DNA from 2 places in the Variovorax sp. EBFNA2 genome. Region 2 is predicted to be linked to the other one. Evidence: predicted binding sites of a transcription regulator. Region 2 holds the regulator's gene; the other holds the start of a gene.

Region 1 (15,479 bases), 2.3 Mb from region 2:
GCAGGCGCTCGACGCGGTAATGACAGAACTGCGCACGGCACATGCCGAGGCGTTGTCACAAGTGCGTGCCATCGGCCTCTCGGGCCAGATGCACGGCGCCACGCTGCTCGATGCAGAAGGCGCGGTGCTGCGCCCGGCCATCCTCTGGAATGACGGCCGCAGCGGCGCGCAGTGCGAGGCGCTCACGCGCGCCGTGCCGCGCCTGGGCGAGATTGCGGGCAACCTCGCGATGCCGGGCTTTACCGCGCCCAAGCTGCTGTGGGTGCGCGAGCACGAGCCCGACATCTTCGCCCGCGTCGCGCGCGTGCTGCTGCCCAAAGACTGGCTGCGCTTCATGCTCAGCGGCGAGGCGGTCAGCGAGATGTCCGATGCGGCCGGCACGCTGTGGCTCGACGTGGGTGCGCGCGACTGGTCCGACGAACTGCTCGCCGCCACGGGGCTCACGCGCGATCACATGCCGCGGCTCGTGGAAGGCAGCGAAGTCTCCGCGCTGCTCAAGCCCGGACTGGCGGCGCGCTGGGGATTGCGCGACGGCGTGAAGATCGCCGGCGGCGCAGGCGACAACGCCGCCAGCGCGGTCGGCATGGGGCTCGTCGAGCCGGGGCAGGGCTTTGTCTCGCTCGGCACCTCGGGCGTGGTGTTCGTCTCGACCGACCGCTTCCTGCCGAACCCCGCGCAGGCGATGCACGCCTTCTGCCACGCGTTGCCCCAGCGCTGGCACCAGATGTCGGTGATGCTCTCGGCCGCGAGCGCGGTGAGCTGGGCAGCGAAGACCTTCAAGTTCGCGGACGAAGCGGCGTTGCTCGAAGCGGCGGCGTCGGTCGCGTTGGCGGATCGGGCGCGATGCCCGCTGTTCTTGCCGTACCTGTCGGGCGAGCGTTCGCCGCACAACAACCCGAACGCACAAGGCGTGCTCTTCGGTTTGACGCATGCACACGGCCCTGCAGAGATCGCCTATGCGGTGGTCGAAGGCGTGAGCTTCGGTCTGCGCGACGGCTTCGACACGCTGCGCCTGCCGGCCGACATGCCGCTGCGCGAAGTCGCGCTCGTGGGTGGCGGTGCGCGCAGTGTCTGGTGGGGGCAGTTGCTGGCCGACATCTTCCAGGTGGAGCTCACGCTCTATGCGGGCAGCGAGACCGGCGGGGCACTCGGTGCGGCGCGGTTGGCGTGGCTGGCCGACGGGGGCGCGGTGGCCGAGGTGTGCACCTTGCCGCCGGTGAAGCAGACGCTGTCGCCTTCGTCCGAAGGGGCCAGTGGGCACAAGACGCGGCATGCACGTTTTCAGGTGCTGTACATGGCGCTGCGTGACCAGTTCCGCTAGCCGGCACAACAAACCGAGCGCCCATAAAAAAACCCGTCGTGAGACGGGTTTTTTATTTCGCGAAACACCGCGGAACCGGCTTTGCCGGGCCGCAGGTGTTGCCCCCGGTAGGGGGTTGGCGTAGCGGACACGAAGTGCCGCGCAGCCTGGGGGCGAGCCAAATCCCCCTGGGGGCGAGCGAAATTACATACCCATGCCGCCCATGCCGCCCATGCCGCCCATGTCGGGCATGCCGCCGCCGCCAGCGCCGGACTCGTCCTTGGGTGCATCAGCAACCATGGCTTCGGTCGTCAGCAGCAGCGAGGACACCGAGGCGGCGTTCTGCAGTGCGGTGCGGGTGACCTTCGTCGGGTCCAGGATGCCCAGCTCGAGCATGTCGCCGTACGTGTCGTTCGCAGCGTTGAAGCCGTAGTTGCCCTTGCCGGCCAACACAGCGTTCACCACCACCGAGGCTTCGCCGCCGGCGTTGTTCACGATTTCGCGCAGGGGGGCTTCGATGGCCTTCAGCACCAGCTTGATGCCGGCTTCCTGGTCGGCGTTGTCGCCCTTGACCGAGTCGCCCACAGCTTGCTTGGCACGCAGCAGAGCCACGCCGCCGCCAGCCACAACGCCTTCTTCCACTGCAGCGCGGGTGGCGTGCAGGGCGTCTTCGACGCGAGCCTTCTTTTCCTTCATTTCGACTTCGGTGGCAGCGCCAACCTTGATCACTGCCACGCCGCCGGCCAGCTTGGCCACGCGCTCTTGCAGCTTTTCACGGTCGTAGTCGCTGGTCGCTTCTTCGATCTGAACGCGCACTTGCTTCACGCGGGCTTCGATGTCACCGGCAGCGCCAGCGCCGTCGATGATGATCGTGTTTTCCTTGCCCACTTCGATGCGCTTGGCTTGACCCAGGTCGGCCAGCGTCACCTTTTCGAGCGTCAGGCCCACTTCTTCAGCGATGACCTTGCCGCCCGTCAGGATGGCGATGTCTTCCAGCATGGCCTTGCGGCGGTCGCCGAAGCCAGGAGCCTTCACAGCCACAACCTTCAGGATGCCGCGGATCGTGTTCACGACCAGCGTAGCCAGGGCTTCGCCTTCGACTTCTTCGGCAATGATCAGCAGCGGACGGCCAGCCTTGGCAACTTGCTCCAGCACCGGCAGCAGGTCACGGATGTTGCTGATCTTCTTGTCGAACAGCAGCACGAAGGGGTTGTCCAACAGCGCCGATTGCTTCTCGGGGTTGTTGATGAAGTAGGGCGACAGGTAGCCGCGGTCGAACTGCATGCCTTCGACGACGTCGAGTTCGCTGTCCAGCGACTTGCCGTCTTCCACGGTGATCACGCCTTCCTTGCCGACCTTGTCCATCGCGTCAGCGATGAGCTTGCCGATGGTTTCGTCGCTGTTGGCCGAGATGGAGCCGACTTGCGCGATTTCCTTCGACGTGGTGGTGGGCTTGGAAGCCTTCTTCAGCTCGGCGACCAGGGCCGTGACAGCCTTGTCGATGCCGCGCTTCAGGTCCATCGGGTTCATGCCGGCAGCCACCAGCTTGAAACCTTCGCGAACGATGGCTTGGGCCAGCACGGTCGCGGTGGTGGTGCCGTCACCGGCGTTGTCCGAAGTCTTGGAAGCCACTTCCTTCACGAGCTGGGCGCCCATGTTCTGCAGCTTGTCCTTGAGTTCGATTTCCTTGGCCACGGACACACCGTCCTTGGTCACGGTGGGGGCGCCGAACGAACGCTCGAGCACCACGTTGCGGCCCTTGGGGCCCAGGGTCACCTTGACTGCGTTGGCCAGGATGTTGACACCCTCGACCATGCGTGCGCGGGCTTCGCCGCCGAAGACTACGTCTTTTGCTGCCATGTTTATTTACTCCGAATGGATCTGTTGAATTACTTCTCGACGACTGCGAACAGGTCGTCTTCCTTCATGACGAGCAGTTCGTCGCCGTCGACCTTGACGGTCTGGCCGCTGTATTTGCCGAACAGGACGCGGTCGCCGACCTTGACGGTCAGTGCGGCCAGCTCGCCCTTGTCGTTGCGCTTGCCCGGGCCCACGGCCAGGACTTCACCCTGATCGGGCTTTTCGGCGGCTGCGTCGGGGATGACGATGCCGGAGGCGGTCTTGGTTTCGCTGTCAACACGCTTGACGATCACGCGATCGGCCAAAGGACGAAGTTTCATTGCATCTCCTGGAAGGGTAAGAAACGGGTTTGTTTGTGGTCGGGCACCGGAGAAACCGGCGACCTGTCGACTGGATGGGAGGGCTGTTAGCACTCGTCAGCAGCGAGTGCTAATCATAAGGGCATTCGATGACCTTTCAAGAGCGTGCCCCTTGCCCTCGTCTCGCACGGCTGTGCTTTTCCGGGGAAACACGGGGCTGCCGGGGTGCCATCGGTCGAAACGTTCGGGGTTTTTTGCCCGGGTGAAATGAGGCCGCTCAGACCATGCAGCGGCCGCGTGCCGAACACGCAGCCGCCCCGCACGCTCAGAACTTCGCGCGCAGCGTCAGCTGCACCTCGCGTCCCGGTCCCGGCAGGATCAGGTTGTCCACGCTGCCGTGGGCCGAGACGTGGTACTTGCGGTTCGCGATGTTCTTCAGGTTCAGCGCGATCTCGTAGCGCTCGGTCTTGTAATTGGCCGCGAGGTCGGCGGTCAGGTACGAGGGCAGCGTGACGAGGTTGCTGAGCGACGCATAACGCGCGCTGACGTAGTTCAGGCCGCCGCCGGCGCTGAAGCCATGGCCGAGGTCCTTCATGGCCCACACGAAGGCCGAGTGGCGCGGCGTGAGCGCGGCGGTCTTGCCCTGCACCGGGATGGCGGCGCCCACCGGCAGCTGCAGCGAGCTCACGGTGGCGAGCGACTTCGTCATCTTCGCGTCGAGGTACGCATAGCCCGCGCTCACGTCCCAGCGGCCCGGCAGACGGCCGTTGAGCGCGAGCTCCAGGCCGTTGGTGCGCTGCGTGCCGACGTTGATCTGGCGGCGCGGGTTGTTCGGGTCGGTGTTCTTGATGCCCGAGCGCTCCAGGTTGAACAGCGCGGTCGTGAGGTTCAGGCCGCCGTCGAGCAGGTCGAACTTGGCACCGATTTCCTTGTTGACGGTGATCTCGGGCGCGTTGTCGATGTTGCCGGTAGACAGCGCGAAGTTCTCGCCCGAAGGCTGGAACGAGCGGCTGTACGACACGTAGTACGACTGCACCGCATCAGGCTGCCACACCACGCCGGCGCGCGGGCTGAACTTGCGGTCGGTGCGCTCCAGCGGCGCAAGCTTGCGCTCGAAGCCGGTGTCCTGCTTGAACACGTCGTAGCGACCGCCGATCAGCGCCTTCCAGTGCGGTGCCAGCGTGATCTGGTCCTGGAAGTAAACGGCCGCGGTCTTGAACTCGCTGTTGCTCGGGATCGCGCCGTCGGCCAGGTACGTGGCGAGCGGAATCGGCAGCGGGTCGGCGACCGGATTGAACAGGCTCACGCGCTGGGCGCCCGTCGCGGAAGACACACTGAACAGGCGCTTGCGCTGCACGCCGAACTCGGCGCCGACCAGCCACTCCTGCTTGAAGCCGCCGAGGTCGTTGCGCCAGGTCAGGTCGGTCTGGTTGAACCAGCCGCTCTCGTCGCGGTCGACGATGCCGCGCGTGCGGCCTACCGTGAGGCGCACCGGGTCGGTGGTGCCGCTGGGCAGCGTGTTGTTGCGGTCGAGGTGGTAGCTCGAATAACGCGTGGTGTTGCGCAGGCTCAGCGCGTCGCTGAAGCGGTGGTTCAGCGTGGCGGTGAAGGTCTGCACCTTGCTGGTCACGGTGTCGTCGCGCTTGCCGTGCGCGGAGCCGTAGTAGGCGCCGATGGGCACGTCGACCGGGCGGCCGTTGAGCGCCGGAATGCCGAAGTCGGTGAGGCGCTGGTCGCGCAGGTTTGTGTACTGCAGCAGCAGGTCGGTCTGCGGGCTGAACTTGATCGCCAGCGAGGGCGCGATGTTGTAGCGGTCGGTGAACTGCTGGTCGCGGTAGCTGTCCGATTTCTCGCCCGCCACGTTGAGGCGGAACGCCATGTTCTCGCCGATGGGCGTGTTCAGGTCGATCGTGCTGCGCGTGTAGTGGTGGCTGCCCAGGCCCAGCGAGACCTCGCCGAAGCGGCGCTCGAACACGGGCTTCTTGGTCACGCGGTTGATCAGGCCGCCCGAGGAACCGCGGCCGTAGAGCACGGCGGCGGGGCCCTTGAGCACCTCGATGCGCTCGGTGTCCGAGAGGTCGCGGAAGTACAGCGCGTCGTCGCGCACGCCATCGACGAACCAGTCGGAGATGCCGCTGAAGCCGCGGATCACGACCTGGTCGCGCTGGCCGTCGCCGTGGTTGAAGCTCACGCCCGGCACGTTGCGCAGGGCGTCCTGCATCGACACGGCACCCTGGTCGCGCAGCAACTGTTCGGGCAGCACGTTGACGGCCTGCGGCACGTCGCGCAGCGGCGCGCTGCCCTTGGTGGCGGTGCTCGCGGCGGCGGGGGCGTAGCCCTTGTCGTCCTCGGCGCTGACGGTCACTTCCTTGAGGGTCGAGGCTGCGGTGGTTTGTGCCAGCGCGGTGCCGCTCAGTGACGCGAGGGCGGCGCCGGCGAGCAGGGAAAGGCGCCACAGGGGGCGCGACGTGGGGGCGGTACGGAAAGTCGGCTTCATGTTGTCCAGTTTTTTTGAAGGGCGTTGAGCGCACGGCGGCCGCGCACGCGCACGCACGGCCCTCGTCAGGGGACGAAGGGCGGTGTCGTGCCTTGCCTTGAAAAAAATCTGGGTGAGGCGGGGCCGCTCAGGCGGAAGCTCCGCCGGCGGCACCGTGGTGACGGCCGCTGTGCGCGGCGGGCTGGATTCTAGAGAAGCAGATGCGACAAGTTCCCATGTGTCGCGGCAATGCGACGCATGGCGGGCGGCTCAGAGCTGGTCGGTCGGCACGAACCACGAGAACAGCAGCAGCTGGAACCGCGTGAGCATGCTGGAGTCGGGCTCGCTGTCGAGCACCTCGTTGTCCACGTCGCCGGTGCCGATCCACTGCACGTTCTCGCCGTCGGGCTTGAGCACGACGCGGTACACGCCTTCCATGTCGTCCAGCTGGTAGGCGAAGAGCAGCGCCTGCGTGAGTTCGAAGCTGCGCACGCGCACGCCGAACTCGGTGTTCAGCAGGGCCGAGCGCGGGTCGAGGTTCATCGAGCCGAGCAGCACCCACTGGCGATCGACCAGCGCCAGCTTGGCATGCAGGCGCCCGCGCGCCTTCTTGAGCAGGCTGCGGAACTGGCCGCTGCGCTTGAGCTGCTGCGTGCTCACCTCGTACAGGTTCACGCCCAGTTTGAGCATGTCGACGCGGTAGCGGTTGTAGTTGATGTTCACCAGCGGCTCGTCGCTGTCGGCCAGCGAGTTGGTGACCACGGTGATGCTCAGGCCCTGGTCGCGGCCCATGCGGATGCGCGCCATGCCCTCGTCGCCCGGAATGAAGTAGGGCGAGATCACCACCACGTTCGACTTCGCCGCGCCCAGCATTTCGTGGAAGCGCTGCGCCAGCGACTCCTGCGGCTGGGCCATCGTGCCCAGGGCCTTGTTCGGGCTGTCGGCGGTGGCGGCGGCCTCGGCGCGGATCCAGCGCGTCTCGCTCATGTTCGCGAGCTGCGCGCCCAGTGGCAGGTCGCCCAGCAGGTCGGTGGCGGCCAGCGGATCGGGCAGCGGCGCGAAGGCCGGCGAGGTTGCGGTGTCGAAGGCGGCTTTCAGCTCGTCGGGCGTGAGCGTCGTGCCGGCCATGCGCTGCAGCGGGTAGACCACGTCGCTGTTCCAGTAGGTGTCGAAGATCCCGGCCGACTGCGGCACCACCGGGCCGGCCAGCAGCAGCTCGAAGTCGATGAAGTTGGCGCTCTCGCTGCGCAGGAAGTACTCGTCCGCGAGGTTGCGCCCGCCGGCGATGGCCATGGCGCCGTCGGCGATGAACAGCTTGTTGTGCATGCGGTGGTTGAGCCGCCGGAAATCGCCGAAGAACTCCAGCCAGCGCATCGACGAGCTGTCGCGCGCGTTCACGAAGGGATTGAACAGCCGCACCTGCGCGTTGGGCTCGGCGGCCAGCCCGAGCAGCAGGCGGTCCATGCCCGCGGTGTAGAAGTCGTCGAGCAGCAGGCGCACGCGCACGCCGCGCCGGGCGGCGTCGCGCAGTTCGCGCAGCAGCAGCCGGCCGGTCTTGTCGTTGCCGAGCTGGTAGGTCTGCACGTCGAGCGACGACTGGGCGCGGCGGATGAGCTCCAGCCGCGCGTCGAGCGCGAACGAGGCCTCGATGAGCGGTCGCATGCTCGAGAGGCCGTCGGGCGGCGAATCGAGGCTGGCGGCGGCGCGGCCGAGCAGGGTGGCGGACGAGGCGGGAATCGCCACCTCCGGCGGCGCATCGGGCTGGCGTGGCGGCAGGCCCGCGCAGCCGGTGAGCACCAGCACGACCAGGACCAGCGCCGGGCCGCGCAGCGCGGGAAACAACGAGGCAAGGAGCTTGAGCATGGGGCCTGTCAGCGCACGCACCGGCGTGCGGGCGGCATCGTAGCCCGGCTGGCGCGGCCGATCGCGGCACTTTTGCAACACCTCGCGCCCGGCTGCTGGAAAACCCGTGGACCGCGACTTTCTTGACAATAGAATGCGAATTGTTATCAATAGTGTTCAGCGAGCGGTAAAAATGGCAAGAATCTTGGCGCGGCGCAAGGCCGCTTCGGTGCTGGTGGGCTGTCTGGCGATCTACGCGCAGCAGCACGTTCTGGCGCAAACGCAAACGAGCGGCGCGGGGTCGCTTCCTGAAGTGCGCGTCGATGCGAATGCCGAGGTCGAAACCGCCACCACGCCCGTGATCGGCTACCGCGCGAAGAACGCCGTCACCGCCACCAAGACCGACACGCCGCTGTCGGAAACGCCGCAGTCCGTCACCGTGATCACGCGCGACCAGATGGTCGACCAGGGCGCGACCAATCTGCAGGAAGCGCTCAACTACGCGGCGGGCGTGCGCTCCGATGCCTACGGTGTCGATTCGCGGACCGATTCGATCCGCGTGCGCGGCGCCTACCCCGACATCTACCTCGATGGTCTGCGCCAAGCCTACGGCTACTACACCAGCACCACGCGCACCGAGCCCTACACGCTGGAGCGCCTCGAAGTGCTGCGCGGCCCCTCGGGCATGCTGTTCGGCGCGGGCACCGCGGCGGGCGTGGTCAACATGGTCAGCAAGCGACCGCTGCAGGAGGCCCAGCGCGAGGTGGGCGTGCAGTTCGGCAGCTTTGGCCGCAAGCAGGTGCAGGCCGACCTCACCGGTCCGCTGAACGCCGACGGCTCGCTGTCGTACCGGTTGATCGCGCTGCAGCGCAAGTCGGATTCGCAGGTCGATTACGTGCCCGACGACCGCAGCGTGATCGCGCCGTCGCTCACCTGGCGGCCCAACGCGGCGACCTCGCTGACGCTGCAGGGCCTGTGGCAAAAGGACAAGAGCGGCAGCAGCTCGCAGTTCCTGCCGTGGGAAGGCACCTTGCTGCCGGCCCCGTTCGGCCGCGTGCCGGCCAGCCGCTTCATCGGCGAGCCCGGCGACTACTACAACAGCGAGCGCCAGACCTTCGGCTGGCAGTTCGAGCACAAGTTCAACGACAGCTGGACCGTGCGCCAGAACTTCCGCTACGCGAAGAACGAAAACGACAACCGCTACCACTACGGCGGCGCGTTCAGCGGCTTCGACAGCTGGTCGACCGACCCGATCTTCAAGCGCGTGCTGGCCCGCTACTACGACAGCCAGCTCACGCGCAACCGCACGCAGACACTCGACAACCACGTCGAAGGCCACTTCCAGACCGGCGCGCTCAAGCACACGTTGTTGATCGGTGCGGACTACGCGCGCCAGCGCGAGAACGTGTGGGGCGGCACCACCGCCGACACCATCGACATCTATGCGCCGGTGTACGGCCACCTCGACGAGCCCGAGCGCGTGGCGCGTCCGCGCACGCGACAGCGCCAGACCGGCCTGTACCTGCAGGACCAGATCAAGCTCGACAACTGGATCTTCGTGGCCGGCCTGCGCCATGACCGCGCCGTGTCCAGCGCCGTCGGCAGCGACGAGCAAAAGAGCAGCGCCACCACCAAGCGCCTGGGCGTGATGTACGCCCATCCGTCGGGCTGGTCGCCGTACCTGAGCTACAGCGAGTCGTTCACGCCGCAGTCGCCGCGCGACGGCCGCATCTTCTCGCCGCTGCGCGGTGAGCAGTGGGAAGCGGGCGTGAAGTACGAGCCCAAGGACCGTGCCCTGGCCTTCAGCGCCGCCGTGTACGACCTGCGCGAGAAGAACCAGATCGTCGAAGAACAGCCGAAGGTGTTCTCGCAGCGCGGCCTGACCAAGACCAAGGGCGTCGAGCTGGAAGCCAAGGGCTCGGTGGGCGCCAACCTCGACCTCGTCGCCCACTACAACTACACCGATGCCGACGCGCAGATCGAAGGCCTGCCCAAGCACCAGGCCAGCTTCTGGGCCAAGTACAAGTTCTCGGTGGCCGGCATGAGCGGGTTCTCGGCGGGCGCCGGCGTGCGCGTGATGAGCTCGTTCCGCGACACCCAGTTCGGCACCGGTCCGCGCATTCCGGGCGTGGCGCTGGCCGACTTGGTGTTTGCTTACGATACGGCCAACTGGCGCTATGCGCTCAACATCAACAACGTGACGGACAAGGTGTATTTCAGCACCTGCCTCTCGCGCGGTGACTGCTGGTACGGTGCGCGACGCAACATCGTGGCAAGCGCCACCTACCGCTTCTAGCCTTTTTCCACCCAACGACGCACGACGACGACATGGACAGCCGAAAGATCAAGACCTGGGCCTGGGTCCACAAGTGGAGCAGCCTCGTTTGCACGGTGTTCATGCTGCTGCTGTGCATCACCGGCCTGCCGCTGATCTTCCACCACGAGATCGGCCACCTGCTGGGCACCGAGGTCGAGGCGCCGAAGATGCCGGCGAACACGCCGCGCGTGAGCCTGGACCGCGTGCTTGAAGTGGCGCGCGCGCAGCACCCCGATCGCGTGGTGCAGTTCGTCTCGCATCCCGAAGACGACGACGGCCTGTGGTTCGTCACGCTCACGCCGACGCCCGCGCCCACGGACGACTTCAAGTCGGTCGCGGTCGATGCGCGCACTGGCGTCATCCTTGCGCAGCCGAAGTTCGATGAAGGCTTCATGTACGTGATGTTCAAGCTGCACGTCGACCTGTTCGCGGGCCTGCCGGGCAAGCTGTTCCTGGGCTTCATGGGCTTCCTGCTGTTGGTCGCGATCGTCTCGGGCGTGGTGCTGTATTCGCCGTTCATGCGCAAGCTCGACTTCGGCACGGTGCGCCGCGAGAAGCGGCCCCGCCTGAAGTGGCTCGACCTGCACAACCTGCTGGGCGTCGTCACCCTGGTGTGGCTCTTTGTGGTGGGTGCCACCGGCATGATCAACACCTGGGCCGACCTGGTGATCAAGTACTGGCAGTACGACCAGCTCACCACGCTGCTGGCTCCCTACAAGAACGAGCCCGTGGTCGCCGTGGGCGAGCGCGGCTCGGTGCAGCGCTCGTACGACGCGGCGATGCAGCACGCGCCGGGCAACCGGCTGTCGTTCATCGCCTTCCCGGGCACCGCGTTCTCCAGCCCGCACCACACGACCTTCTTCCTGCGCGGCAAGGAGCCCTTCACCTCGAAGCTGCTGCAGCCGGTGCTGGTCGATGCGAAGACCACCGAGATCACGGCGGCACCGAAGCTGCCCTGGTACCTCACGGCGCTGCTGGTGTCGCAACCGCTGCACTTCGGTGACTACGGCGGCATGCCGATGCAGATCCTGTGGGCGCTGCTCGACATCGCGACCATCATCGTGCTGGGCAGCGGGCTGTACCTGTGGCTCAAGCGCGGCAAGACCGTGCCGGCCCGGGCGAACACGACCGCGGCCCCCGCCACGGAGCGCGCGCCACCTTCGGCCTCAGGCCCGCAGCCTGATCCGGCACCGGCCATGAAGGTGCAGGCATGACGACGCACCACAAGGCACCGCACCAGTCCTTCTGGCGCATGTGGGGCTGGCCGATCGTGCTCGGCGTGCTGACCACCATCGGCCTCATCACCGCGCTGTTCAGCGACGGCGGCGTGGGCGACATGGTGGCCTGGGTCGGCCTGAGTATTCCGGTGCTCGTGTGCGCCTGGTACGGCTGGCGCCGGTCGCCGCGCACGGGTTCGCGCTAGGCCAAAGGGGCAGGGCACCGACGCAGAATCGGTGCCGATGAATGCCGCACTCTCTTACCCGCTTCGCCTGCTGATCCTGGGCGCTCCGCTGGCCGTGCACGGCCAGCAACCCGCCGCGGTGCCGGCCGGCACGCTGCGCGACGTCACCGTCTCCACGCCGCGCGGCACGCTGTCTCCGTTTCTCGTGCCCGGCTCGGTCGATCGCGTCGAGGGCGACGAAATGCGCGACAGCCGGATGCAGGTCAACCTGTCCGAAAGCCTGGGCGCGGTGCCCGGCCTGCAGGTGCAGAACCGCATGAACTACGCGCAGGACCTGCAGCTGTCGGTGCGCGGCTTCGGCGCGCGCTCGACCTTCGGCGTGCGCGGCGTGCGCCTGTATGTCGACGGCATTCCGGCCACCTTGCCCGATGGGCAGGGGCAGACCTCGAACATCGACATCGGCTCGGTCGACCGCGTCGAAGTGCTGCGCGGGCCGTTCTCGGCGCTGTACGGCAATTCGTCGGGCGGCGTGGTGCAGGCCTTCACGGCGTCGGGGGAGGGCGCGCCGCGCTTGTCCTATTCGCTGGCGGGCGGCAGCTTCGGCAGCTGGCGCCAGTCGCTGCAGCTCAGTGGTTCGCAAGGCGCGGTCGACTACCTGCTCGGCGCGAGCCACTTTCGCACCGACGGCTGGCGCGAGCAGAGCGCCGCGCGGCGCAACATCGCGAACGGCAAGCTGGGCGTCGCGCTCGACAACGGCGACAAGCTCACGCTCGTGTTCAACAGCGTGCGCATCGAGGCGCAAGACCCGCTGGGCCTGACGGCCGAACAGGTCGCGCAGGCGCCGCGCAAGGCACCGCTCGCGCTGCAGTACGACACGCGCAAGACGGTCGAGCAGACGCAGGTCGGCCTGCGCTACGAGCGGCGGCTCAACGCCGAGCAGGCGCTGCAGTTCATGGTCTATGGCGGCGAGCGCAAGACCGTGCAGTTCCAGTCGATCCCGCCGTCGGCTCAGCAAAGCCCGCTGCATGCGGGCGGCGTGATCGACCTCACGCGCCAGTACGGCGGCGTCGACCTGCGCTGGACCGCTGCGCTGCAGCTGGCCGACCGGCCGTTGGACCTCGTGGCGGGCCTGGGCTACGACAGCCTGCGCGAGCGTCGCCTCGGCTATCAGAACTACCAAGGCTCCGTCGCGATGCCTGTGCTGGGCGTGCAAGGGCGGCTGCGCCGCAACGAGCGCAACGAGGTCTGGAATCTCGATCCCTATGCGCAGGCGGCCTGGCGTTTTGCCGAGCGCTGGACGCTCGAGGCCGGCGTGCGCCGCAGCCGCGTGCACTTCGATTCGCACGATCTGTACATCGGTGGCGCGAACCGCGACGACAGCGGCAGCGCGGGCTACAGCAAAACCTTGCCCGTGGCCTCGCTGCGCTACCAGGCCACGCCCGATCTCGCTGTGTACAGCTCGGTCGGCCGGGGCTTCGAGACGCCGACGCTCAACGAGCTGTCGTACCGCCCGGGTGGCGCCAGCGGGCTCAACTTCGGGTTGCGGCCTTCGGTGAACGACAGCCTCGAGGTGGGCGCGAAGGCGCGGCTGGGCGGCGGCCTTCTGACGGCGGCGCTGTTCCATACGCGCACGCGCGACGAGATCGTCACCGCCACCAACAGCGGCGGCCGCGCCACGTTCCAGAACGCCGGGCGCACGCGGCGCAACGGCTTCGAGCTGGGGTGGCAGCATGAAACGGCCAACCACTGGCGCACGCAGGTGGCCTACACCTGGCTCGACGCGACGTACCGCGATACGTTCTGTTCGCCGTCGCCTTGCGCGGGCAGCAACGCCGTGAACGCGGGCACCCGCATCCCGGGCATCGCGCGGCAGTCGCTGTTCGCCTCGCTCGGCTGGGTGCCGCCCGAGGGCTGGCGCGCCGGTATCGAGATGCGCGCGCTGAGCCGCATCCAGGCCAACGACCTGAACACCGCGAGCGCGCACGGCTACGCCGTGGCGGCGCTGTACGCCGGCTACCTGAAGAAGTGGGAGCGCTGGGACTTCAACGCCTTCGCGCGCGTCGACAACCTGTTCGACCGGCGCTACATGGGTTCGGTCATCGTCAACGAAGGCAATGCGCGCTTCTACGAACCCGCGCCGGGCCGCAACTGGACGCTGGGCCTGAGCGGCGCGTACCGCTTCTGAATGCGCCATGAAAAGAAAAGGCCCGCCGCCCCGAGGGGACGGCGGGCCTTTTGGCGTCAGGCGTTCGCTATGTGCTTACTTGAGGCCGGCCGCAGCGCGCAGTGCGGCGGCTTGCGTCGTGGCTTCCCAGGTGAACTCGGGCTCTTCACGGCCGAAGTGGCCGTAGGCGGCGGTCTTCTGGTAGATCGGGCGCAGCAGGTCGAGCATCTGGATGATGCCCTTCGGGCGCAGGTCGAAATGCTCGCGCACGAGTTCGGCGATCTTCTCGTCCGAGATCACGCCGGTGCCTTCGGTGTAGACCGTGATGTTCATCGGCTGGGCCACGCCGATGGCGTACGCGACCTGGATCTGGCACTGGCGCGCCAGGCCGGCGGCCACGATGTTCTTGGCCACGTAGCGCGCGGCGTAGGCGGCCGAGCGGTCGACCTTCGACGGGTCCTTACCCGAGAACGCGCCGCCGCCGTGCGGGCAGGCGCCGCCGTAGGTGTCGACGATGATCTTGCGGCCGGTGAGGCCGCAGTCGCCCTGCGGGCCGCCGATGACGAAGCGGCCGGTCGGGTTGATCAGGTAGCGCGTGTTCTGCAGCCATTCCTTGGGCAGCACGGGCTTGATGATCTCTTCGATGATGGCTTCGTTGAACGAGGCCTTCATCTTGGTCGGCGTTTCGCTCTGGTCGGGGCTGTGTTGGGTGGAGAGCACCACGGTGTCGATGCTGTGCGGCTTGCCGTCCACGTAGCGCATCGTGACCTGGCTCTTGGCATCAGGGCGCAGGAAGGGCAGGCGCCCGTCCTTGCGCAGCTGGGCCTGGCGCTCCACGAGGCGGTGCGCGTAGTAGATCGGCGCGGGCATCAGCTCGGGCGTCTCGTCGCAGGCGTAGCCGAACATCAGGCCCTGGTCGCCGGCGCCGGTGTTCAGGTGGTCGTCGGAGGCGTGGTCCACGCCCTGGGCGATGTCGTTGGACTGCTTGTCGTAGCAGACCATCACGGCGCAACCCTTGTAGTCGATGCCGTACTCGGTGTTGTCGTAGCCGATGCGCTTGATGGTGTCGCGCGCGACCTGGATGTAGTCGACGTGCGCGTTGGTCGTGATCTCGCCGGCGAGCACCACGAGGCCGGTGTTGGTCAGCGTTTCGGCGGCGACGCGGCTGCGGGGGTCTTGCTCGAAGATCGCATCGAGGATCGCGTCCGAGATCTGGTCCGCGACCTTGTCGGGATGGCCTTCGGAGACCGATTCGGAGGTAAAGAGAAAGTCGTTCGCCACTGTGGTCACTCCTTGAAGTTGCAATTGGCGCGTTGCCAACTCTGCGGAGCCCTGGCGAACGCTTTAGCAGATGTCGAGGAATCGACGGGACACAATCGCATGCGCGCTTGTGGGTGTCGCCCTGCAAGTTGTTCCGTAACTCGGCGACAATTTGCATTCTATTCGAGCCGCGCAATACCATGCGCGCGCGTCCGCCTTTTGACGCTCCCTGACTCTCTCCCCCTCCCCGTTCAATGATCACCCTGTTCCGCCTGCTTGCCCGCGTGCCGATGCCGTTGATGCATCGGTTCGGCGCCTTGCTGGGATGGCTGGTCTGGTGGTGCGCGCCGGACTACCGCCGCCGCTTCAAGGCCAACGCCGAGAGCGCCGGCTTCTCGCCCGCGCAGTACCGTCCCGCCATCGCCGCCGCCGGCCACATGGCCTCCGAACTGCCCTGGCTGTGGCTGCGCCCGCACGGCGAGAGCGTGCTGACGCGCGTGGTGCGCTGGGACGGCGTCGAGGCCTTCGAGGCCGCGATGCGCGCCAAGAAGGGCGTGAT
Region 2 (15,479 bases):
GTCTGCCTGCCGCGCAAGCCCAGCTGCATGATCTGCCCGGTGAACGCCATCTGCGTGGGCCTGCGCCAGGGCACGCCCGAGCGCTATCCGGTGAAGACGCGCAAGCTCAAGCGCAGCGCTCAGTCGCTGTGGGTGCTGCTGGCGCGCGATGCCCAAGGGCGCGTGTGGCTGGAGAAGCGGCCGGCCAAGGGCATCTGGGCGGGGCTGCATTGCCTGCCGGTGTTCGACAGCCACGAGGCGCTGCTCGCGGCCCTGCCGTCGGGCGCCGCGCATGACATGCAAGAGCTGCCGCCCTTCGTGCACGTGCTGACCCACAAGGATCTGCACCTGCATCCCGTGCTGCTGCAGGGCGTCCAGCCGCAAGGCGAGGGCGCGCGCTGGGTCGAGGCGCAGGAGTGGAGCCGGCTGGGGCTGCCCGCCCCGATGCGCAAGCTGCTGGAAGCCGCCGAGGCCTGAACAGCCCTCGCCGCCGCCGTCAGGCGTCGAGTTCGCGGTGGCGCTTGAGCGCGCCCCAGCGGGCACCGAAGGCGCGTGCCAGTTGCTCGACCAGGAACACCGACCGGTGCTGCCCGCCGGTGCAGCCGATGGCCACCGTCACGTAGCTGCGGTGGTCGCGTGCCAGCGCGTCGAGCCAGTGCGTCAGGAACTGCTCGATGTCGTCGAACATGCGCGCCACGTCGTCGTGCTCGCGCAGCCATTCGATCACCGGTTCATCGCGGCCCGTCAGCGCGCGCAGCGCAGGCACGTAGTGCGGGTTGGGCAGCATGCGCACGTCGAACACGTAGTCCGCATCGAGCGGCACGCCGCGCTTGAAGGCGAACGACTCGAACACCAGCGTCAGCGCGTTCTGCGGCGCGGAGATCAGCCCCTTGATGTAACTCTGCAGCTGCGCGGGGCGGATGAGGCTGGTGTCGATCACGTCAGCGCCGTCGCGCAGGTCGGCCAGCAACTCTCGTTCGAGTTCGATGGCCTGCACCAGCACGCGGTGCTGCTCGGGCACGTCGGTGCGGCTTTCCTGGCGCGAGAGCGGGTGGCGACGGCGCGTTTCTGAATAGCGGCGCAGCAGTGCGTCGGTGGTCGCGTCGATGAACAGCGAGCGCAGCGAGACGCCGTCGGCGCGCAGCGCTTCGAGCTGCTGCGGAACGATCGGCAGCGACACGCCGCTGCGCACGTCCATCGCGATCGCCACGCGCGTGGCCTGCTGTTCGTGCTGCAGCGCGATGAAGGCCGTGAGCAGTTCGGGCGGCAGGTTGTCGACGCAGTAGTAGCCGGCGTCTTCCAGCGCGTGCAGCGCCACCGACTTGCCGGAGCCCGACATGCCGGTGATGAGGACGAGGTCGAGGCTCATGCTCATGGAGCGGTCGCCGGTGTCTTGTGGCCGAGCATTTCGCGTGCGTGGGCCAGCGAGGTGGCCGAGACCTTTTCGCCGCCGAGCATGCGGGCGATTTCGCGGGCCCGGTCGTCGGCCGCGAGGCGCGACACGCCGCTTTCGGTGCGCGGGCCTTCCGTGCCGGTGGTTGTCGTCTGGCGCTTGGCGACCACGAGGTGGTGGTCGGCGCAGGCTGCCACTTGCGGAAGATGGGTCACGGCGAGCACCTGGCGGTCGCGGCCGAGCTGTTTCATGAGGCGGCCCACGGTTTCGGCGACAGCGCCGCCGACGCCGGCATCGACCTCGTCGAAGATCAGCGTCTGCGCGGCGCCCAGTTCGCTGGTCGTCACGGCAATGGCCAGTGCGATGCGCGAGAGCTCGCCGCCCGAGGCCACCTTGCCGATGGCGCGCGGCGTGGTGCCGGCGTGGCCGGCCACCAGGAACGAGATTTCTTCGAGGCCGGCGCGGCCGGGTTGGGCCAGCGGTTGCAGCTCGACGTCGAAGCGCCCGCCCTGCATGCCCAGGCCCTGCATCGCCTGCGTGACGGCTTGGGCGAGACGCGGCGCGGCCTGCTTGCGGATCTTGCCGAGGGCCTTGGCTTCCTTCATGTAGGCCTGCTGCGTGTTCTGCTCGGCGCGTTCCAGGCCTTCGAGGTCGCTTTGTGCGTCGAGTGCCTGCAGCTCCGCCTGCCAGCCCGCCAGCAGCGCGGGCAGTTCGGCCGGCGTGCGCTTGTAGCGGCGCGCGAGCGACATCCACCGCCCCATGCGTTCGTCGAGTTCGGCGAGGGTTTTCGGATCGGTGTCGGCGTCGCGCAGGTAGCCGTGCAGCGAGTGGGCCGCGTCCGAGGCCTGCGCCACGCAGGAGGCCAGCACCTCGCCCAGCGTGCGGAATTCGGGCTCGATGTGTTCGCAGTTCTGCAGCAGCGTCGCGGCACGCGTGAGGGCGGCGAGGGCGCCGTTGTCGTCGTCTTCGAGCGCCTGGCTTGCGCCCTGGGCCGCGTCGATGAGGGCTTGCGCGTTCGAGATGCGCGAATGGTGTGCCGAAAGCTCTTCCCACTCGTCGGCGCCCGGTGCGAGCTTCGCGACTTCGGAGATCTGCCATTGCAGCCGCTCGCGCTCGCGCTGCAGCGAGTCTTGCGCCGAGCGTGCGTGCTCGAGTGCCGAAAGCGCCTGCCGCCAGCTGTGCCAGGCGGCGTCGAGCGCGTCGGTGCGCGCGCCAGCGTAGGCGTCGAGCAGCCCGCGCACGGCCTCGGGGCGGGTCAGGCTCTGCCAGGCGTGCTGGCCGTGAATGTCGAGCAGGCGGTCGCCCAGTTCGCGCAGTTGCGTGGCGGTGGCGGGGCTGCCGTTGATCCAGCCGCGGCTGCGTCCCTGCAGGTCGACCGTGCGGCGCAGCAGCAGGCCGTCGCCGACCTCGAAGCCGCCTTCGTCGAGCCAGCCGGCCAGGGCCGGGTCGGCGTCGAACTCGGCGCTCACGTCGAGCCGCTCGGCGCCTTCGCGCACGGCGCCGGCGTCGGCGCGGTTGCCCAGCGCCAGTTGCAGCGCGTCGATCAGGATGGACTTGCCGGCGCCGGTTTCCCCGGTCAGCACCGTGAAGCCGGCCGACAGATCGAGTTCAAGGGACCGCACGATCACGAAGTCGCGCAGTGCGATGCGTCGCAAAGCCATCTCAGTTCGTCCTCAAGCGGGGGGCATGGTCCTTCATTCAGGAGCCCCCTTCGTTCCAATGGAGTTTTTTCCGCAGCGTGTCGAAGTAGCTCCAGCCGCGCGGGTGCAGAAAGCGCACCCGGAAGTCGGAGCGGCGCACCACCACGCGGTCGCCGATGGCGAGCGAGGCGAGCGACTGCATGTCGAAATTGGCGCTGGCGTCGCGCCCGCTCACCAGCTCGATCACGATCTCGTCGGCATCGGGCAGCAGCACGGGGCGGTTCGACAGCGTGTGCGGCGCGATCGGCACCATCACCCAACCCGGCACTGCCGGGTGCAGCAATGGCCCGCCGGCCGACAGCGCATAGGCCGTCGAGCCCGTGGGCGACGCGATGATCAGTCCGTCGGCGCGCTGGTTGGCCACGAAATGGCGGCCCACCGACACGCGCATCTCGACCATGCCCGAGGTGGCGCCGCGGTTGACCACCACGTCGTTCATCGCGAGCGCGTCGAACACCACGGCCTCGTCGCGGATCACCTGCGCGTGCATCAGGCTGCGGTGGTCTTCTTCGTATTCACCGGCCAGCATCGGGATCAGCGTGGCCTGGTAGTTGTCCAGCGGAATGTCGGTGATGAAGCCGAGCCGGCCGCGGTTGATGCCGATCAGTGGAATGCCGTAGCACGCGAGCTGCCGGCCGATGCCGAGCATGGTGCCGTCACCGCCGACCACGAGGCCGAGATCGCAGCGCTGGCCGATTTCTTCGACCGACAGCGCCTGGTAGCGCGGGTGCGGCGGCGCGTCGGTGTCCTCGCAGGACGAACGCTCCACGAACACCGTGCAACCCTGCGATTCGAGGAAGGCACCAATGCCTTCCATCACGCCGTCGCGCGCATCGGCTTGCGCCCGGGCGCCGGAAGCCTGGTATTTGCCGATCAGGGCGACGTGACGAAAGCGAGAGGTCATAGCTCACAAATTACAACACTAAAATCTTGCAATGCTGGACGACCGTGCCAAGTTGCTGTTGAAGACGCTGGTCGAGCGTTACATCGCCGATGGGCAACCCGTCGGATCACGCACGCTCTCGCGTTCGGCGGGGCTGGATCTCTCGCCCGCGACCATCCGCAACGTCATGTCCGACCTCGAGGCGCTGGGGCTCATTGCAAGTCCCCACACCTCGGCCGGACGCGTGCCGACGACGCGCGGGTACCGGCTCTTCGTCGACACCATGCTGACCGCACAACGCGAGCAGATGAGCGCACCGACCCTGGCGGCGGACCAGCCGCAGAAGGTGATCGCCAACGCCGCCCACCTGCTGTCGAACCTGTCGCAGTTCGTCGGTGTGGTGATGGCACCGCGGCGCGCCTCGGTGTTCAAGCAGATCGAATTCTTGCGCCTCTCGGAGCGGCGGCTGCTGGTGATCATCGTGTCGCCCGACGGCGACGTGCAGAACCGCGTGATCTTTCCGGAGTCCGATTACTCGCAGTCGCAGCTGGTCGAGGCCTCGAACTACATCAATGCGCACTTCGCGGGCCTGACGATCGAGCAGGTGCGCGACCGGCTGCAGTCCGAGGTCGAGAAGCTGCGCGGTGAAATCGCCGCGCTGATGCAGGCCGCGGTGCAGGTCAGCTCCGAAGTGCTCACCGATGCCCAGGCCGACGACGTCGTGATTTCCGGCGAGCGCAACCTGCTGTCGGTGACCGATTTCTCCAGCGACATGGGGCAACTGCGGCGCGCCTTCGACCTTTTCGAGGAGAAGGCGCAGCTGATGCGGCTGCTCGACGTGTCGAGCAAGGCCGAGGGCGTGCGCATCTTCATCGGCGGCGAAAGCCAGGTCGTGCCCTTCGAGGAGCTGTCGATCGTCAGCGCCAACTACGAGGTCGACGGGCAGGTGGTGGGCACGCTGGGTGTGATCGGCCCGACCCGCATGCCCTACGACCGCATGATCCAGATCGTCGACATCACGTCGCGGCTGGTGAGCAACGCGCTGAGCTATCGCAAGTAGCCGGCCGCGCGCGGCGCATAGAATCGTGCCCGCGTGGGCCGTTAGCTCAGTTGGTTAGAGCAGCGGACTCATAATCCGTTGGTCGAGTGTTCAAGCCACTCACGGCCTACCACCAGAAAAATGCCGTCACGGTGAAAGAGCTTGCTATCTATTGGATAGCAAGCTCTTTTTGCTTCTGGTGGCGCTCGACCCGGTCGGCCGGGTCGCCCTGCACGTCGATGCAGATGCCACGGCCCATCCCGTGCTGTCCTGGCGAGACCGGTGGTTTGCCTCGGCATCAAGGCTCTCCACTGCGTTGAAGCGCTGGGTCATGGCCGACGAATCCGGAAGGTGGCGTTGGCCCCCCAGGTTGCCACCGTCAGGCTGCCATCCGGCGCGCGTGCCAGACCCACGGGGCTGCTCAGGCCGTCGGCGATGACCTGGCGCACGCCGTTGCGGTCGATGCGGCTGACCGTGGTGCCGCCGTAGTCGACCACATAGGCGGCGTCCGCGCCTGCCGCAACGATGCCGGGGCCCGGGCTGCGCAAGTCGGTGTTGATCGCCTTGGCCTTCGTTCCGCCCGACACCAGGGAAATTCCGCCGGCGATATTGCTGACCAGCAGATCGCCATTGGGAAGTTCGACGGCGCCGACCGGTGTCTGCAAACCTTCCGCCGCGACGTCGATCGCTCCGTCCGGGCGCACGGCAAGGATCTGGTGGGTCCTGCGATTCGCGATCAGCAAGCGGCCGCGTGCATCGAAGGACAACCCCGCAGGGGTCGCCAGCCCGCGCACGAAGACGGCCTTGTCGCCGCGCGGTGTGAAGCGCCACACCAGGTCTTCGTTGTAGGAGGCGACATAGACGTCGCCCTTGGACGAGATGGCCAGCCCCGAGGGGCCGCTGAGCCCGCTGGCGAAGACCGTCCGCTCGCCGGAAGGGGCGAACCGCACCACGTTGCCGGCGGACCAGTTCGCGACGTAGAGGTTGCCGCTCGCGTCGTAGGCCATGCCGACCGGCGAGCCGAGGCCTTCGTGGGTGGCCGTGCGGTCCAGCGTCCAGGTGCCGGTCGGTCGGGGTTGGGCCAGGGCGGACTGGCCCGGCAAGATCGCCATGAGAAGAACCAGCCATGCAGCGCGGAGAAACGGCTTCATGCCGGCACCTCCTGGGAGAAGACGTCCTTGGCCGCAAACAGGCCGTTGAGCGCCGCAGGAAAACCGGCATAGACGGCCATCTGCATGATGACTTCGACGATCTCTTGCCGCGTGCAGCCCACGTTGCGGGCACCGTGGATGTGCACCTTGAGTTGCGGCAAGGCGTTGCCCATGGCCGTGAGCGCCGCCACCACGGACAGCTCGCGCACCTTGAGGTCGAGCCCCGGCCTCGAATAGATGTCGCCGAACGGAAATTCGATGAGCAGGCGGGCGAAGTCGGGGGCGATGTCCTTGAGGCTGTCGATGACGTTCTCGCCCGCCTGGCCATCGACTTCCTTGAGCTTGGCCCAACCGCGCGCATACCGTTCATCGGCCATCGGATTGCTTTCGTGTGTGTTCATGGATGCAATTTACGAAGGCGGCGCACCCGCATCCAATACCTTTTGTGTGATACCTTTTTGGTATGAATGGAGCGATCGACCTGCGGCAGTTCCGGTACTTCCTCGCGGTCAGCGAGGCGCTGCATGTTGGGCGCGCGGCTGCCCGCCTGCACATTTCCCAGCCCCCGCTGAGCCGGCAGATTCGTCAGCTGGAAGAACAGCTCGGCGTGGCGCTGTTCGTGCGCACCAAGGTCGGCATGACGCTGACGCGGGCAGGGGCGGCCCTGGTGCCGGAAGCCCGATTGACGCTGGCGCAGGCGGACAAGGCGGTGGCGGCCGCGAGGGCCGCCAGCGGTGCCAAGGGTGGCCAGTTCGTCGTGGGCTACACGACGGTCTTCGACCGCAGTGCCATTCCCGACGTGTTCGAGCCCTTGCAGAAGCGCTTTCCGGACTGGCGCATCGTCAGCAAGGGCAAGCATTCCATCCACCTCGTGCGCGACATCAAGAGCGGGGCCATGGACGTGGCCTTCATCGGCTTGCACACGGAGGCACGCGGGCTCGAGGTGCGAACACTGCGCGAGGAGCCCGTCATCGCGGCGCTGCCGGCGAACCATCCGCTGGCGCGCAAACGCCGGCTCGGCTTCGACGACCTGCGCGGCGAATCGATCTTCCGGTTCGAGCGCCGGCTGAATCCCGGCTTCTACGACCATTGCCAGGCCTTCTTCGAGCGGATCGGTTTCCAGCCGCGCACGGTGGCCGAGCCCGACGACCACCACATCCTGCTGGGGCTCATCGCGGAGGGACGGGGCATCGCGTTCATCTCCGCGTCGCTGCAGAACGTCAAGCGCAAAGGCGTGGTCTTCCGGCCGCTCAAGGAAGAAGCACGCGGCCTGACCAGCGGCATCGCGGTCGCTTATGCCAAAGACAATCCGTCGCCGCTGCTGGCCCGGTTTCTCGAATTCGTCGGCCTCGAGACACAACGCAAGGTGAAGCCCAGGTCCGCGCGGTGAGGCCAGGGCGTCGGCAAGTGCCCGACTAAGATGCCCCGGCCGCAACATCCCACATCGAAGGGGGCGCATGTCACATCCCGTTTACCTGTCCAGTTCTTCCTTGCCCAGGATGCCGGAAGGCAGCCGCGACGAATGGCGTGGTTTCTTCGGCGATGGCGCCGAGTTGGAAGCCAACGCGTTCTTTCCGCTGTTCTGGCGGGCGCTCTTCAGCGCAGGCGACATCCGGCATGCACGCTTCATCGACGCGTACGACATCAGCGACGAAGCCTCGGCGGTCGACCGCGAGGAATGCCTGGCGGACTTCGGCGCCGAGGCGACGTTTCCCTACCTTGTCGTCGACAAGGCCACGGCGGTTGCCCGGCTGACGCAGCGGCGCGAAGCCGTCATCGGTGCCGTCGGCGAACGCTATCGTCCAATCTACGAATCCTTTGAAGCGCTGATTGCGCAGCACTTCGCAGACCACATCCTGCTGCGCACCGACGGCCTGCCGGACGCCGCCGATGCCGAGCCATGGCTGCGCGCTGACCTCGACGGCGTCGACCACCTGCACGACAGCCAGGCGCTCGCAAGCCTCATGGCGGATCTGGCGAGGTACGACACCGATCCGATCTGGACCTTGGCCGGCCTTTCCTCATCGAGCGACGGCGCCTGGCCCCCGGCCCAATTGCGAGAGCGCTTCCCCGACCCGCGGCAGAGGAAGACCCGCCAACCTCTGCCCAGGCAGCAGGCCGAAACATCCGATCGCGCGTTCGCCAACCCCAAGCCGCAGGTGGCGAGGAACTGGCTCGACCCCGCCCTGGAATGGCTGGGCGCCTTCGTGGCCGCGGGCGCGGCGTTGGGCGCTTATTACTTCACCAGCTCTGCCTGGCTGGCCGTGCTGGCGTTCTTGTGCGTGGCCGTGGCACTGGGTTTCAGCATCGCGAAGTTGCGCGGTCGTTGATCCTGGCGCGGGGCTCGCGTCCGGAGCCGCTTTCACCTACAGCGAACACAGGATTCCTTCAGGTTGCACCGCAGCATCGAAGGCAGAATGCATCATTTTGGTGCAGATGTAACCAGCCGGGCGATCTCCCGTGCGCGTCGTACCGCACCGTGATTGCCGATGGCCATGACCCCGCTATTCAAGCTTCTGCTTCCGATGTCCCTGCTCGCGCTCGCTGCATGCGGCGCCAAGCAGGCCTCCACCACCGATGATCCGCCGCCCGAAGTCGGCGTGGTCGCGCTGCACGCCGGCGACGTGGCCGTGCACACCGAGCTCTCGGGCCGCACGGCCGCCTACCGCGTCTCCGAGGTGCGGCCGCAGGTCAACGGCATCGTGCGCAAGCGGCTGTTCGAAGAAGGCGGCATGGTTCGCGCAGGCCAGGTGCTGTACGAGATCGAGCCCGGTCCGTTCGAGGCCGCGCACGAGCAGGCGCAGGCTGCGCTGGCCACCTCGCAAGCCACCATCGCGAGCCTGCGTGGCAAGGCCGAGCGCTTCGGCGAACTGGTCAAGGCGAACGCCGTCAGCAGGCAGGAACACGAAGAGGCGCAGGCCGCGCTGGTGCAGGCACAGGCCGGCGTGAAGGCCGCGCAGGCGGCTGTGAAGGCGGCGCGCATCAACCTCGAATTCACGCGCATCACCGCGCCCATCGCGGGACGCATCGGCCGCTCGGGCGTGACCGAAGGCGCGCTCGTGGCGCCCGGCCAGGCGATGGCGCTGGCCACGATCCAGCGGCTCGACCCGATCTACGTCGACGTCGTGCAGTCGAGCCTGGAGTTGACGAAGCTCAAGCGGCGCTTCATCTCGGGCGACATGGCGCCGGCCAGCACCAAGGTCGGCCTGCGCATGGAAGACGGCCTGCCCTATCCGCATGCCGGCACGCTGAAGTTCTCCGAAGTGGGCGTCGATGCAGCCACCGGCTCGGTCACGCTGCGCGCGGAATTCCCGAACCCGCACGGGCTGCTGCTGCCCGGCATGTACGTGCGTGCGCAGGTCGAGTCCGGCGTGGAGCGCCAGGCCATCCTGGCGCCGCAGCGCGGCGTGGCGCGCAACGAAAAGGGCGAACCCACCGCGCTGGTGGTGGGCGCCGACAACAAGGTCGAACTGCGCGCGCTCGAAGTGCGCAGCGCCGAGGGCGAGCACTGGGTCGTGACCCAGGGCTTGCGCGACGGCGACCGCCTCGTGGTCGACGGCTTGCAGCGCGCGCGCCCCGGCGAAAAAGTGAAGCCGGTGCCGGTGTCCACGGCGGGCGCATCGCCCGCCGACTAAGAAACGACAAGAACCTCCCGTGATCGCCAATTTCTTCATCCAGCGGCCCGTCTTCGCCTGGGTCATTGCCATCCTCATCATGCTGGCCGGCGGCGTGGCCATTCGCACGCTGCCGGTGTCGCAGTACCCGGACATCGCGCCGCCCACCGTGGTCGTGTCCGCCAATTACCCCGGCGCCTCGGCGCAGGCGGTGGAAAACAGCGTGACGCAGGTGCTCGAGCAGCAGCTCAAGGGCATCGACGGCCTGATGTATTTCAAGTCGACGAGCAGCTCGGCCGGCTGGGCCGAGATCAACGTCACCTTCCGCCAGGGCATCGACCCCGACACCGCGCAGGTGCAGGTGCAGAACAAGGTCAGCCAGGCTACCAGCCGCCTGCCGCAGGCGGTGCAGCAGCAGGGCGTGACGGTCGCCAAGTCGCAGAACAACTTCCTGCTGATCGTGGCGCTCTACGACGAGACCGGCCAGCGCACCGACACCGACATCGCCGACTGGATGGCCAGCAACCTGCGCGACCCGATCAGCCGTGTCGACGGCGTGGGCTCGGTGCAGGCCTTCGGGGCGGCGTACGCCATGCGCATCTGGCTCGATCCGCACCGGCTCGCCAGCTATCAATTGATGCCGTCCGACGTCACGGCCGCGATTGCCGCGCAGAACACGCAGGTGTCGGTGGGCGAGATCGGCGCGCGGCCGTCGGCGCCGACGCAGCACCTGAACGCCACCGTCACCGCGCTCTCGCGGCTGCAGACGCCCGACCAGTTCAAGGGCATCGTGCTCAAGACGCAGGCCGATGGTGCGGTGGTGCGGCTGGGCGACGTGGCGCGCGTGGAAATCGGCAGCGAGTCGTACGCCGAGACCACGCGTCTGAACGGCCACCCGGCCGCGGGCTCGGCCGTGATGCTGGCGCCCGGTGCCAACGCGCTGACCACGGCCCGTGCGGTGAAGGCGCGCATCGCCGAACTGGAGCGCTCGCTGCCCGCGGGCCTGCGCGTGGCTTACGCGGAAGACACGACGCGCTTCGTCAGGATCTCGATCCAGTCGGTCATCCGGACACTGCTGGAGGCCATCGCGCTGGTGGTGGTCGTGATGTTCCTCTTCCTGCAGAACTGGCGCGCCACGGTGATCCCGGCCATCACCGTGCCGGTGGTGCTGCTGGGCACCTTCGGCGTGCTCGCGGCCTTCGGCTATTCGATCAACGTGCTCACGCTGTTCGGCATGGTGCTGGCCATCGGCCTGCTGGTGGATGACGCCATCGTGGTGGTGGAGAACGTCGAGCGCGTCATGCATGAAGAGGGGCTCGATGCGAAGGCGGCCACGATCCAGTCGATGAAGGAAATCACCGGCGCGCTGGTCGGCATCGCGGTGGTGGTGTCGGCGGTTTTCCTGCCGATGGCCTTCTTCGGCGGCTCGGTTGGCGTGATCTACCGACAGTTCTCGGTGACCATCATCGCGTCGATGGTGCTGTCGGTGGTGGTGGCCATCGTGCTCATTCCGGCGCTGTGCGCGCGCTTCCTGAAGCCCGGCGTGCCGCCGCGCACGCGTGGCTTCCTGGGCGCGTTCAATCGCCGCTTCGATGCTGCGCAAGGCGGCTACGTCAGCGTGCTGGGCCGCATCCTGCGCAAGCCGCTGCGCTTCACGGCCGTGTACGTCGCCATCGTGGCCGGCATGGGCCTGCTGTACCTGAGCCTGCCCGGTGGCTTCCTGCCCGAAGAGGACCAGGGCAGCGTGATGGTGATCGCGACGCTGCCGGCTGGTGCCACGGCGGGTCGCACCGACGAAGTGAACCGCGCCATCGAAAAGCACTTTCTCGAAACCGAGAAGGACACGACCGACACCATCTTCACGCTCACCGGCTGGAGCTACAGCGGCTCGGGGCAGAACATGGGCATGGCGTTTGTCTCGTTGAAGGACTGGTCCGAGCGCGCCAGTGCGGACAAGCGCGCGCAGGCCATCGTCGAGCGTGCGGGCAAGGCGCTGGCCAGGCAGCAGCGCGACGCCGAAGTCTTCGGCATGGTGCCGCCGCCCATCGAAGGGCTGGGCGAATCGAACGGCTTCGAGTTCTGGCTGCAGGACATCTCGGGCATGGGTGCCGAGCGGCTCTTGCAGGCGCGCGAGACGCTGGTGCGCGAGGCCAACAAGGACAAGCGCCTGCAGTCGGTGCGCGCGAACAGCGTGGCCGGCACGCCGCAGCTGCAGGTCGACATCGACCAGCTGAAGGCCTCGGCCCTGCGGCTGTCGCTGGACGACGTGAACATCACGCTGGGCATCGCCTGGGGCGGCAGCTACGTCAACGACTTCATCGACCGCGGCCGCGTGAAGCGCGTGTACGTGCAGGCCGATGCGCCGTACCGTTCGGCGCCGGACGACATCAGCCAGTGGTTCGTGCGCGGCAGCACGGGTGCGATGACGCCGTTCTCGGCGTTTGCGACCACGCGCTGGTCGCAGGGCGCGTCGCAACTGGAGCGCTACAACGGCGTGCCCGCGGTGCAGATCCAGGGCGCGGCCGCGCAGGGCATCAGCTCGGGCACGGCCATGGCGGCCATCGAGAGCCTCGCGAAGCAGCAGAGCGGCACGGGACAGGCCTGGAGCGGCCTCTCGTACCAGGAACGGCTGTCGGGCGGGCAGGCGCCGCTGCTGTTCGCGCTGTCGATCCTCGTGGTGTTCCTGTGTCTGGCGGCGCTGTACGAGAGCTGGTCGGTGCCGGTCTCGGTGATGCTGGTGATTCCGCTGGGCGTGCTCGGCGCGGTGATCGCGGCGGCGCTGCGCGGGCTGTCGAACGACATCTACTTCCAGGTCGGCCTGCTCGCGACCATCGGCCTGTCGGCCAAGAACGCGATCCTGATCATCGAGTTTGCGGAGGCTGCGCTGCGGCGTGGCGTGCCGCTGCTCGAAGCGGTGGCCGAAGGCGCGCGCCTGCGGTTGCGGCCGATCCTGATGACATCGCTGGCGTTCCTGGCGGGCGTGATCCCGCTGGCGCTTGCCACCGGCGCGGGCTCGGGCAGCCAGACCGCGATCGGCACCGGTGTGTTCGGCGGCGTGCTTGCAGCAACGGCGCTGGGCATCTTCTTCGTGCCGCTGTTCTACCTGCTGGTGAAGCGCCTGGCCGGGAGGCTGATGGGGCGCAAGGCGGGCGCTGAGCAAGTGGCCTGAGGCCATCGCTGCGAAAGGCCATGAAGCTTTTTTGACGGCCTCGCCGGAACAGCGCTTTCGGCAGGGTAGAATTCAAGGCTGCGCGGCTGTAGCTCAGTTGGATAGAGTACTTGGCTACGAACCAAGGGGTCGTGGGTTCAATTCCTGCCAGCCGCACCATCTCTCGAATAGCCTGGAAGGGTTTCTCTTCCAGGCTATTTTCGTTTGAGGCCCTCGCAGAGAGGGTTTCGCTGCCCGCATTCGCTGCGCGGCACGTGCCCACAAAAAAACCGCCCGAAGGCGGCTTCTTGACGTCGATACAGACACCTGCCAGGCCAAGCCTGCGCAGCCGTCGTCGCACCGCAAGTCTTACTTCTTCTTGGCGACAGCCTTCTTGGCGGGAGCCTTGGCGACGACTGCCTTGGTGACAGCTGCCTTCGTAACAGCAGCCTTCTTGGGAGCGGCGGCCTTCTTGGCAGCGGGTGCAGCAGCGGCCTTTTCAGCCTTGCGCTTGGCAGCCTTGGGATCGATGGCGGCCTTGAAGGCAGCGCCGGCGACGAACTTCGGCACCTTGGTGGCGGCGATCTTGATCTTGGTGCCGGCTTGGGGGTTGAAGCCCGAGCGTGCAGCGCGTGCGACTTGCTTGAAAGTACCGAAGCCGACCAGCTGGACCGAGTCGCCCTTCTTCACGGCAGCGACGACGCTGCTGGTGATCGTTTCGAGCACGCGTGCGGCCTCGGCCTTGCTCAGGTTGTGGGTGGTGGCGATCTTCTCGACCAGTTCGATGCGGTTCATTCAGTATTCCTTGGATGGTATGGCGCCGTGTTGCCTACGGCGGCCCAGGCTATTCCGGGCGGGGCGGAGTGTACCGGGTCGGATGGGCCTCTTTGGCGCAGCGTGGACGAGATGCGTCACAACAGGCTTCATTGAAGGTTGCTTTCGTTGGCATTTTCAGCTTTCGATCACAAAGGTTTGGAGGCGAGAAAAAACACGCTATAATCGAAAGCTGTGCGGCTGTAGCTCAGTTGGATAGAGTACTTGGCTACGAACCAAGGGGTCGTGGGTTCAATTCCTGCCAGCCGCACCACTCTTCAAGGGTTAGCTCGTTTTTCGAGCTAACCCTTTTTCTTTGGCCGGTCATTGCGCCGTGCCCGCATCAGGGACGCGCCGGTCGCGCGTCCTTCCAGAGGCCGGCCCGCTTGGCCTTCGCTTCTTCCTCCGCGAATTCGTACTGCCCGCGCTCCTGGGGCGACAGGCGCTGCGCCTGCGCGGGCTGCCAGCGCGCCAATCCGACAGTCAGCAATGCCAGGCCTGCGTCGAGCGTCCTCGGGCCGCTGGGCGCCGAGTCCGGCGTCACCATCACGCGGCAGATGCGTTCGCGAGCGTGGGATGTGGGATCGTCGCAGTCGACGTCCGCCGGCTTCAGGCGGACCATGTCGTGCATCTTCTGTCGGGCCTTGTCTGCAAAGGGTTGCCCGGGCTTCGGTGCCTCGATGCCCTGCAGGCGCACGCGGCGCCAAGCGTTGGCACTGGCCACGTCGCCGCAGCGGGCGGTCACGGTGTCGCCGCTGTGGATGCTGACGACGAAGCAGGTCTGCGTTCTGGCGTAGGTGCCGAAGGGGAGGGCGAACAGCACGCCGGCAAGGGCCGCGAGAACGCCAAAATGAAGCCTCGCCGAGGTGCTGCAGCGGCGTGAGAAGTGTCTGTTGGCGATCACGGGGGCTTCTGTCTCCTGGGCATTGCGGTTGCGGCAAACTCACCGGCTTGTAGGGCGCGGCAAGGGCGCCCAGTATTTCCGATTTGAAGGGCTCTGCATTGAACAAGGCATTCACCAAGGAGTCGGACGCCGATGCGGACGACGACGATGACGGCGCAGGCGGCGCGATGCCCCCGCTGCCGGCAGGCAGCAAGAACTACATCACGCCCGAAGGCTACGCGCGCCTGCGAAACGAACTGCTGCAGCTGATGGACGAGGAGCGCCCCAAGGTCGTCGAGGCCGTGCACTGGGCTGCGAAGAACGGCGACCGCTCCGAGAACGGCGACTACCTCTACGGCAAGAAGCGCCTGCGCGAGATCGACCGGCGCATCCGCTTCCTCGGCAAGCGGCTCGAGATCGCCGAGATCACCGACCCGTCGGTGCACCACGGGCGCGACCAGGTCTTCTTCGGTGCCACGGTCCGCTATGCCGACGAGACCGGCGACGAGCGCAGCGTCACGATCCTCGGCATCGACGAGGCCGAGAGTGCCAAGTCGGAGGTCAGCTGGATTTCCCCGATCGCACGAGCGTTGCTGAAAGCGCGTGAAGGCGACGTGGTGAAGCTCATCACGCCCGGCGGGGCGCACGAAGTGGAGATCCTGTCGGTGAGCTACCCGGCGCCGCGCACGCCAGCGAACTGACGAAGAAGGTCAGGGCGCAGGAATCGTCCGCGCCGCGGTCAGCACCGACGCGGTCCGGCGCGCGGCACGCAGCACGGCATCGAGGTGCGAACGGTCGCGCACCGCGATCACGAAGCGAAGGTCGGTCGAGTCCTGCGGGGTCTCGTCGGCCATTTCCACGTGGGTGATGTCGGCT

Evidence for each region. The regulator HrcA, encoded in region 2, represses chaperone genes, less so after heat shock. The targets are predictions, from matches to a motif close to TTAGCACTCNNNNNNNNNGAGTGCTAA.
Region 1: a site for HrcA is predicted at 3,567-3,593, ahead of RZE79_RS05155 (co-chaperone GroES). Genes of this name have one in related genera too.

The regions. Positions count from the first base shown of each region.
Region 1 is NZ_CP138496.1:1,155,245-1,170,723, forward strand. It holds gene xylB (xylulokinase) at 1-1,321, shown strand, start outside; gene groL (chaperonin GroEL) at 1,505-3,160, opposite strand; gene RZE79_RS05155 (co-chaperone GroES) at 3,190-3,480, opposite strand; gene RZE79_RS05160 (TonB-dependent siderophore receptor) at 3,785-5,956, opposite strand; gene RZE79_RS05165 (phospholipase D family protein) at 6,206-7,798, opposite strand; gene RZE79_RS05170 (TonB-dependent siderophore receptor) at 7,971-10,073, shown strand; gene RZE79_RS05175 (PepSY domain-containing protein) at 10,106-11,308, shown strand; gene RZE79_RS05180 (hypothetical protein) at 11,305-11,517, shown strand; gene RZE79_RS05185 (TonB-dependent receptor) at 11,555-13,681, shown strand; gene metK (methionine adenosyltransferase) at 13,757-14,941, opposite strand; gene RZE79_RS05195 (lysophospholipid acyltransferase family protein) at 15,175-15,479, shown strand, end outside.
Region 2 is NZ_CP138496.1:5,364,793-5,380,271, reverse strand. It holds gene mutY (A/G-specific adenine glycosylase) at 1-456, shown strand, start outside; gene rapZ (RNase adapter RapZ) at 476-1,348, opposite strand; gene recN (DNA repair protein RecN) at 1,351-3,033, opposite strand; gene RZE79_RS25280 (NAD kinase) at 3,071-3,976, opposite strand; gene hrcA (heat-inducible transcriptional repressor HrcA) at 4,008-5,015, shown strand; tRNA gene RZE79_RS25270 (tRNA-Ile) at 5,051-5,127, shown strand; gene RZE79_RS25265 (NHL repeat-containing protein) at 5,324-6,145, opposite strand; gene RZE79_RS25260 (carboxymuconolactone decarboxylase family protein) at 6,142-6,546, opposite strand; gene RZE79_RS25255 (LysR family transcriptional regulator) at 6,609-7,535, shown strand; gene RZE79_RS25250 (hypothetical protein) at 7,645-8,475, shown strand; gene RZE79_RS25245 (efflux RND transporter periplasmic adaptor subunit) at 8,671-9,780, shown strand; gene RZE79_RS25240 (efflux RND transporter permease subunit) at 9,800-12,928, shown strand; tRNA gene RZE79_RS25235 (tRNA-Arg) at 13,011-13,087, shown strand; gene RZE79_RS25230 (HU family DNA-binding protein) at 13,277-13,702, opposite strand; tRNA gene RZE79_RS25225 (tRNA-Arg) at 13,918-13,994, shown strand; gene RZE79_RS25220 (thermonuclease family protein) at 14,064-14,543, opposite strand; gene greB (transcription elongation factor GreB) at 14,723-15,304, shown strand; gene RZE79_RS25210 (bifunctional (p)ppGpp synthetase/guanosine-3',5'-bis(diphosphate) 3'-pyrophosphohydrolase) at 15,314-15,479, opposite strand, start outside.